2 linked regions of the Pseudoduganella albidiflava genome follow. The protein of the gene in region 1 interacts with the protein of each later gene in a pairwise test. Links are inferred from orthologs where the notes say so. Each region holds a gene or a part of one and is shown on either strand. Other genes may lie near its edges.

Region 1 (4,173 bases):
GGACAAGGTCAGCAGGCCGAGGGCGGCCAGCATGACGCGGTCGCGCCCGAAGCGCCGCGACAGCCATGGCACCGGCGCCGCCAGCAGGCCCATCAGTAATGTCGGGATGGCTGTCAGCAGCGCCGCCTGCGTATGCGACAGGCCGAACTCGCCGATGATGGCGGGCAGCAGCGGGCCGATGGACACGATGCCGGGGCGCAGGGTCAGCGCGACCAGCACCACGCAGGCGATCGCCGCCGCCATCGACAGGGTGGCGCGGCTCGCTGGCGCGGTGCGGCTCGTTACTTCGCCGGCGGCAGGGGGCGCCAACAGGTACGCGCCGATGGGGGAAGTGGATTGGACGGACACGGTATTTTTCTCCTGGCGTGCCCGGTCTGGAGCCCGGGAACGCTGCTTAGTGGTGGATGAAATCGATGGACGGCATCAGGACCGGGATTTGTGGATCAGGACGGTCTTGGGATTGGTGAACAGCTGCCGACCTTCGCTGCCGTGTTCCGTGCCCAGGCCGGACTGCTTGTGGCCGCCGAACGGGATGTCGACGCCCTGGGTATGAATTTCATTGACCCACACCATGCCGGTCTCGAGACGGTTGGCGACGGCGACGGCGGCCCGCGTGTCGCGGCCCCATACGGAACCGCCCAGGCCGTACGGGCTGGCGTTGGCGCGTTCGACCACGTCGTCGATGTCGTCATAGGCGATGATCGGCACGATCGGGGCGAACTGTTCTTCCTGCACGATCATCGAGTCCTCCGGCGGGTTGTCGACCACGGTAACCGGGATGAAATATCCGGGACGGTCCGGGTCCACTTCGCCACCCAGCGCGACCTTGTAGCCCCTGGCCTTGATGTCGTCGAGGAAGGTCCTGACCTTCTCGAACTGCATGCGGTTCTGCACCGGCCCCACGGTGACTTCCGGATCCAGGCCATCGCCCAGTTTCTGCCGGCGCGCATAGGCGACGAAGGCGTCGACGAAGCGCGCGTGATACGAACGGTGCACGTAGAGCCGCTTGATACCCACGCACCACTGGCCGGAGTTGCCCACGGCACCCCAGAACAGCTGGGGAACGATCGATTCCCAGTCGGCATCGGGCATGACGATGGCCGCGTCGTTGCCGCCCAGTTCCAGCGTGACGCGCTTCATCGTCCCCGCCGCCGAGCGGATCACGTGCTTGCCGGTGGCCGTGGAGCCCGTGAAGCTGATCTTGGCGATGTCCGGATGCGCCGTCATGTGCGGCCCCAGTTCATCGTTCCCGGACACCACCGACAGCACGCCCGGCGGCAGGACCGACTGGGCGATCTGGCCGAAGCGCAGCGAGGTCAGCGGCGTGAAGGGCGACGGCTTGATGACCATCGTATTGCCGGTGATGAGCGCCGGCGCAACCTTCCACAAGGCCAGCAGAACGGGGAAATTCCATGGCGTGATGGCGCCGATGACGCCGAGCGGCGTGTGGTGCAGTTCGACGACATGGCTGTCGGTCTCCTCGACGATCTCCACGGGGATGCGGCGCGCGGCGATCTGGCGGATCCAGGAGATGGCCTGGTCGACTTCGGGCTCGGCCATGGTCTTCAGCGGCTTGCCCTGTTCCAGCACGAGCAGGCGGGCCAGTTCGTCGCGGTGCGCGGCGAGGGCGTCGGCGTAGGCTTCCAGGTATTGCTGGCGCCGGTCGTAGCCGATCATGGACCAGGACTTGAACGCGGTCCGGGCGGCGGCGATGGCGTCGTCGAGCTGGGCGATGTTCGCGGCGGGTGCCTGGGCCAGCGGCTTGCCGGTGGCGGGATTGAACACGTCGAAACTGGCCTCGGCCGTTGCGAGCTGGCCACCGATGCTCAGGTAATAGGGGCCGTCGAACAGCGGAGCAGTTTGGGTGGCGGTACGAAGGGAGGTTGCAATGGACATGACGTTCTTTCTTTCATCAGGATCAGTCTGGTTGAATTAGACCGGTCGACTAGTTCATGGGTTTAAAAAAACACTTCGCGGGAAGTGTTGGGACTGGCCCGCCGTCCGGGCCAGCTTATTGGTTGAAACTGGGCAGCTTAGTTATCCAAATGCAGCATCTGGCGCGTGACCGCCATGGCCGAATCGAACGGTGCGGTACCGCGCACGATCTTGACCATGACACTGGCGCCGAGCCACAGCTGGTACAGGCTTTCGGCGATCCGCTTCGGGCTGTCGTCGACCGCCAGCGAACCTTCCGCCACGCCCTGTTCGATGGCATCGGCCAGCTTCGCGATGATCGCCGAGGTTCCCTGGTTCAGTACCGTGCGCATCGCTTCGGACAGGTCGGCCACTTCCGCGGCGAGCTTGACCGCCAGGCACTTGCCCTGGCAATCCAGGAAGGACTGGTTGTCGCGCCACATATCGAAGTAGTCCAGCAGGCGCTTTGCCATGGTCACGCCGGGCTGGCCCATCACGGTGTCGATGTCGGCCAGGTAGTCTTCGAAGTAGCTCGACAGTAATGCCTCGCCGAAGGCATCCTTCGAACCGAAGTAGTGGTAGAAGGAGCCTTTCGGTACCTTTGCTTCCGTCAGGATCTCGTTCAATCCGACGGCCGAGAACCCCTTGCCGGACATGATGCGCTGCCCGACCGCAAGGATATTGTCGCGGACGTCGGACGATTCGTTGGTATGTGCTTTAGCCATGGGGGCACTATACGTCTAAATAGACCAGTCGTCTAGAGTCGGGCCGAAAAAGCGCGATTTGACTCATTTGCCGGCCGCGGCCGCTGCCTGTTCGATCACCCTGGCGACCTGTTCGGGATGCGCGATGAAGGCGACGTGGCTGCCATCGATCTCGACGGTCTTGCTGCCCGCGCGTTTTGCCATCGTGCGTTCCAGCTCAGGACTGACGGTACGGTCGGCCGTGGAAATGATCGCCCAGCTCGGTTTGCTCCGCCATGCCGCCTGCGACACGGGCGTGGTCGCCGCCTGGACTGCCGGCATGACCTGGGAATACGCCATGAACCGGGCGTCGGCCGCCGGCAGGTCCGCCGCGAAATCGGCATGGAAGCGGGCCGGGTCGAAGTACAGGTGCCCATCCGCCGTGGCCTGGATACCTTTGGTGGCCGGCGCGATCCGGTCAGCCAGGTCCTTCAGGCTTTCACCGGCATCGGGCAGGAACGCGGCGACGTACACCAGGCCCGCGACCTTCGGATGGTTGCCCGCTTCCGTGATCACCACGCCGCCATAACTGTGGCCGACCAAGATGCTGTCGCCCTGCCGGGCATCGATCGCCCGCGTCGTTGCTTTCACGTCGTCGGCCAGCGAGGTTTCCGGCTGTTGCACGACGGTGACGTTGAAACCGTCGCGAGTGAGGATGTCGGCCACGCCTTTCCAGCCGGAGCCGTCGGCGAAGAAGCCGTGCACCAGCACGACGTTCTTGACGGGGGCGGGTGCGGCGGCCTGCGCGCCGACGGCGGCGAACGACAGGGCGAGTGCGGTAACGATGCGGTTCAGTTTGTTCATGACTAGGCTCCAGGTAAGTGAGGGATGACGGGATGCTTCAACAACGTGTGTACTTCAGGGGCGGTGCCGGATGCCGGCGCGGCGCTTCCGCTGGGGAAGGGCGCCTCGCCGCATCGGCGCATCAGGCCAGTTGCTCGAGCAGCAGCGCCGCGGCTTCGGCCGACGAGGCCGGGTTCTGGCCGGTGATCAGCAAGCCGTCGCGGACCACGTACGAGCCCCAGTCCGGACCGCTGGAATACACGCCGCCCTTGGCCTTGAGCTCATCCTCGACGAGGAACGGCACCACGTTGGTCAGGCCCACGCCTTCTTCTTCGGTATTGGTGAAGCCGGTCACCTTCTTGCCTTCGACCAGCGGGCGGCCGGCCGGCGTCTTCACGTGGCGCAGCACGCCGGGCGCATGGCAGACCAGGGCGACCGGCTTGGCCGCGGCCAGGAACGATTCGATCAGCGCGATCGAATGGCGGTCTTCCGCCAGGTCCCACAGCGGGCCGTGGCCGCCCGGGTAGAACACGGTGTCGAACTGGCCCTGGTCGACGCTGTCCAGGCGCAGCGTGGAAGCCAGCTGCGCGTTGGCCGCGGCATCGGCTTCGAAGCGGCGCGTCAGGTCGGTCTGGAACGATGGTTCGTTGCTTTTCGGGTCCAGCGGCGGCTGGCCACCCAGCGGCGAAGCCAGCACGACTTCGACGCCGGCATCCTTGAAGGCGTAGTAGGG
Region 2 (3,674 bases), 520 kb from region 1 along the record:
GATCGCCTCGCGCGGGCTGTCGGCGATCATCAGCGCACCCAGCAGCATGGTGGCGATCAGGGTCACCACGTAGGTCTCGAACAGGTCGGCCGCCATCCCGGCGCAATCGCCTACGTTGTCGCCCACGTTGTCGGCGATGACGGCGGGATTGCGCGGATCATCCTCGGGGATGCCCGCTTCCACCTTGCCGACCAGGTCCGCGCCCACGTCGGCGCCCTTGGTGAAGATGCCGCCGCCAAGGCGCGCGAAGATCGAGATCAGCGAAGCGCCGAAAGCCAGCCCGATCAGCGGCTTGATCACGTCGTGATGCGACAGCTGGGGCGATGGATACGCGCTGCTGGCGAATGCAGTGAGCATGCCGTAGAACAGCGCCACGCCCAGCAGGCCCAGCCCCACCACCAGCAGGCCGGTGATGGCGCCGCCCTTGAACGCCACGTTGAGCGCTTCGTTCAGGCCCACCGTGGCCGCCTGCGCCGTGCGCACGTTGGCCCGCACCGACACGTTCATGCCGATGAAGCCGCAGGCGCCGGACAGCACCGCGCCGATCAGGAAGCCCAGCGCGGTCTGCACGCCGAGCAGCAGGAAGATGACAACGAGAAGGATGATGCCGACGATGGCGATGGTGCGGTATTGCCGCGCGAGATAGGCACTGGCGCCCTGCTGGATCGCCGCCGCGATTTCCTGCATGCGGGCGTTGCCGGCATCCTGCCCCAGGATCCAGCTGCGCGAATACAACCCGTATATCACCGCGATGACGCCACATGCCACCGCAAACCACAGACCTGCTGCCATATGTCCCCCTTTGTGAACCAACGTTGTCGAATGGTGCAAATCGGACTTCATCACGCCGCGCGGCGCGGCTGGGGCCTGTGCAGGTCCCTAACGAAACGATGCAAACGAAACGATGCGAACGAAACTGTGCGAACGAACGGGCAGCCATCGGGGCCGGCCGGGAGTCGCTGCGGCCTAAAGGGGGCCGGCAAAAAAAAACGGACCGTGCCGGTCCGTTTTTTGGGTTCTTATTCCGCCAGCGCGGCGAACGCGCGGTCGCGGATTTGATCGACGGCTCCGACACCCTCGATCTTGCGGTACTTCGGCGCTTCCGTGGCGCCCGATTTGGCCCACTCGTTGTAATAGCCGAGCAGCACTTCGGTCTGGTTGTGGTAGACGTCGAGGCGCTTTTTCACGGTCTCGGCCTTGTCATCGTCGCGCTGCACCAGCGGCTCGCCGGTCACGTCGTCCAGGCCTTCGGCCTTGGGCGGATTGAACTTGACGTGGTACACGCGGCCCGAGCCGGGATGGCAGCGGCGGCCATCCATGCGTTCGATGATCTGTTCGTCCGGCACGTCGATTTCCAGCACGTAGTCGATCTTCACACCGGCATCCTTCATGGCGTCGGCTTGCGCGATCGTGCGCGGGAAGCCGTCGAACAGGTAGCCATTGGCGCAGTCCGCTTCCTTCAGGCGATCCTTGACGAGACCGATGATGATGTCGTCGGAAACCAGCTGCCCAGCGTCCATCACTTTCTTGGCTGCCAATCCCATCTCCGTACCGGCCTTGATGGCGGCCCGCAGCATGTCACCGGTCGAAATCTGGGGAATGTTGTATTTTTCCTTGATGAAGTTGGCCTGGGTGCCCTTGCCGGCGCCGGGTGGTCCTAACAGAATGAGACGCATGAAAATTCCTAAAACAATTTTAATAGTTTGATGGTAAGTGTGTCATTAGTGACGAAACTTACCACAAAACGCCGGCCCAACGCCACTTCGGGAGGCCGTTTGGGATGCAAAAACGTCAAACGCTCAGCCGAAGTGAGCGCGCACCCGTTCCAGGTCTTCGGGGGTATCGACACCGGGTGCCGGTGCCGCGTCGGTGACGTGCACGGCGATAGGATGGCCATGCCACAGCACGCGCAACTGTTCGAGCGCTTCGATGGTCTCGAGCGGCGACACTTCCAGCAGCGGATAGGCTTGCAGGAAATCGTTGCGGTAGGCGTACAGGCCGATGTGGCGCAATGGCACATAGCCGGCGGGAAGCACGGCGGGACGGGACTGCGCGAACGCATCGCGGGCCCAGGGGATCGTGGCGCGGCTGAAGTACAGCGCGCGGCCGGCCTTGTCCAGCACCACTTTCACCACGTTCGGATTGAACGAGTCGGCGGCATCGTGGAGCGGATGCGCGCAGGTGGCCATTGGCACGCCGGCACCGATGCGCGCGGCGCACGCGGCCAGCAGCGCCGGATCGATCAGCGGCTCGTCGCCCTGCAGGTTGACCACCACCGCTCCGGGCGGCAGGCCGAGCGCGCGTGCCACCTCGGCGATGCGGTCGGTGCCCGAAGGATGATCGTCGCGCGTCATCAGCGCGGCGATGCCGTGCGCGGCGCAGGCGTCGAGGATGGACGGGTGGTCGGTGGCGACGATGATGCGTTCGGCGCCGGACAGCGCGGCGCGCTCGGCCACGCGCACCACCATCGGCTTGCCGGCCAGGTCGGCCAGCGGCTTGTTCGGCAGCCGGGTCGACGCCAGCCGCGCGGGAATGATGACGGTAAAGGTCACGGTGTCTCGATGTTCAGGTCGGCGCGCATGCGAGGGATGCTAATCCAGGCGGCACGGATGTCCTCTGCGGCGATTTCGCAGTCATTCACTCCGCGGTGTCCTGCAGCGTGCGGGCTTCGTCGGCCCACATGATCGGAATGCCGTCGCGGACCGGATAGGCCAGGCGGTCGCCGCGGCAGATCATTTCCTGGGCCTTCTTGTCGTATTCCAGCGGGCCCTTGCAAACGGGGCAGACCAGGATGTCAAGCAAACGTGCTTCCACGGCATTTCTCCACAATGTGTGCGATCAGCGCGGCATCGAGCTGCGCGCCGACGGGGACGACCCACAGCCGCGGATCGTCCCTCAGTTCTTCGATATGCGCGCATTTTACTGCATCCTTCTCGGTCATCAAGATCGCGTCCGCCGCCACGCGCGCAAAGGGCCGGTCGAGGAAATCGTGGTGGTCGGGCAGCGGCAATTCCTCGAACGCCAGCCCGGCATCGGCCAGCATGCGGAAGAAGCGTTGCGGATTGCCGATGCCGGCGGCGGCGACCAGCCGGCCCTTGCCACCCATCCGGGCCAGCGGCACGCGGTCGCGGCGGTCCGCCAGGCGTTCGGCAACGGTGCCGGCAAGGGTCATCTGGAATGGCGTGCCTCCCACGCTGGCCGCCAGCTGCGGCGCCAGTACCGGCACGTTGACGACGGTGACATCGCGCCGGCGCGAGGGCGGCTCGCGCAGCGGCCCCGCCGGCAAGGTCCAGCCGTTGCCCACCCCGCGGCCGTCGAACAGCACCACCTCCACGTCGCGCTGCAAGGCATAGTGCTGCAGCCCGTCGTCGGTGACGATCACGTCCACTTCCGGATGCGCGGCCAGCAGCGCCCGGCCCGCCGCCACGCGGTCGCGGCAGACGAACACCGGGCACGCGGCGCGGGTGGCGATCAGCACCGGCTCGTCGCCCACCTGGGCCGGCGTCGACAGCGCGGTGACGGGGCGCGGTCCATCGCCCTTGCCGCCGAAGCCGCGCGACACCACGCCCGGCCGCATGCCCCGCGCGCGCAGCTGCTCGACCAGCCAGATCGTCAGTGGCGTCTTGCCCGTGCCGCCGATGAAGATGTTGCCGACCACGATGACCGGCACCGGC

The links.
Region 2: the proteins of EYF70_RS23165 (region 1) and kdsB interact in binary tests that used the Escherichia coli proteins (3 or more experiments, as listed by UniProt). The link is inferred for Pseudoduganella albidiflava from one-to-one orthologs.

The regions. Positions count from the first base shown.
Region 1 is NZ_CP036401.1:5,590,162-5,594,334, reverse strand. What follows is about bases 837-3,657. They hold EYF70_RS23165 (TetR/AcrR family transcriptional regulator), read right to left. Parts: upstream 2,640-3,657; coding sequence 2,034-2,639; downstream 837-2,033. Other genes in these bases: EYF70_RS23155 (type 1 glutamine amidotransferase domain-containing protein), read right to left, coding at 3,583-3,657; EYF70_RS23160 (alpha/beta fold hydrolase), read right to left, coding at 2,703-3,461; EYF70_RS23170 (aldehyde dehydrogenase family protein), read right to left, coding at 837-1,896. Also shown: EYF70_RS23175 (MFS transporter), read right to left, coding at 1-348; more of EYF70_RS23170, read right to left, coding at 424-836; more of EYF70_RS23155, read right to left, coding at 3,658-4,173. UniProt on the Escherichia coli protein: Involved in response to both electrophiles and reactive chlorine species (RCS). Represses the transcription of the nemRA-gloA operon by binding to the NemR box.
Region 2 is NZ_CP036401.1:5,071,970-5,075,643, forward strand. The notes cover bases 677-3,674. They hold kdsB (3-deoxy-manno-octulosonate cytidylyltransferase), read right to left. Parts: upstream 2,553-3,674; coding sequence 1,800-2,552; downstream 677-1,799. Other genes in these bases: EYF70_RS20995 (sodium-translocating pyrophosphatase), read right to left, coding at 677-792; adk (adenylate kinase), read right to left, coding at 1,020-1,676; EYF70_RS21010 (Trm112 family protein), read right to left, coding at 2,638-2,814; lpxK (tetraacyldisaccharide 4'-kinase), read right to left, coding at 2,795-3,674. Outside these bases: more of EYF70_RS20995, read right to left, coding at 1-676. UniProt on the Escherichia coli protein: Activates KDO (a required 8-carbon sugar) for incorporation into bacterial lipopolysaccharide in Gram-negative bacteria.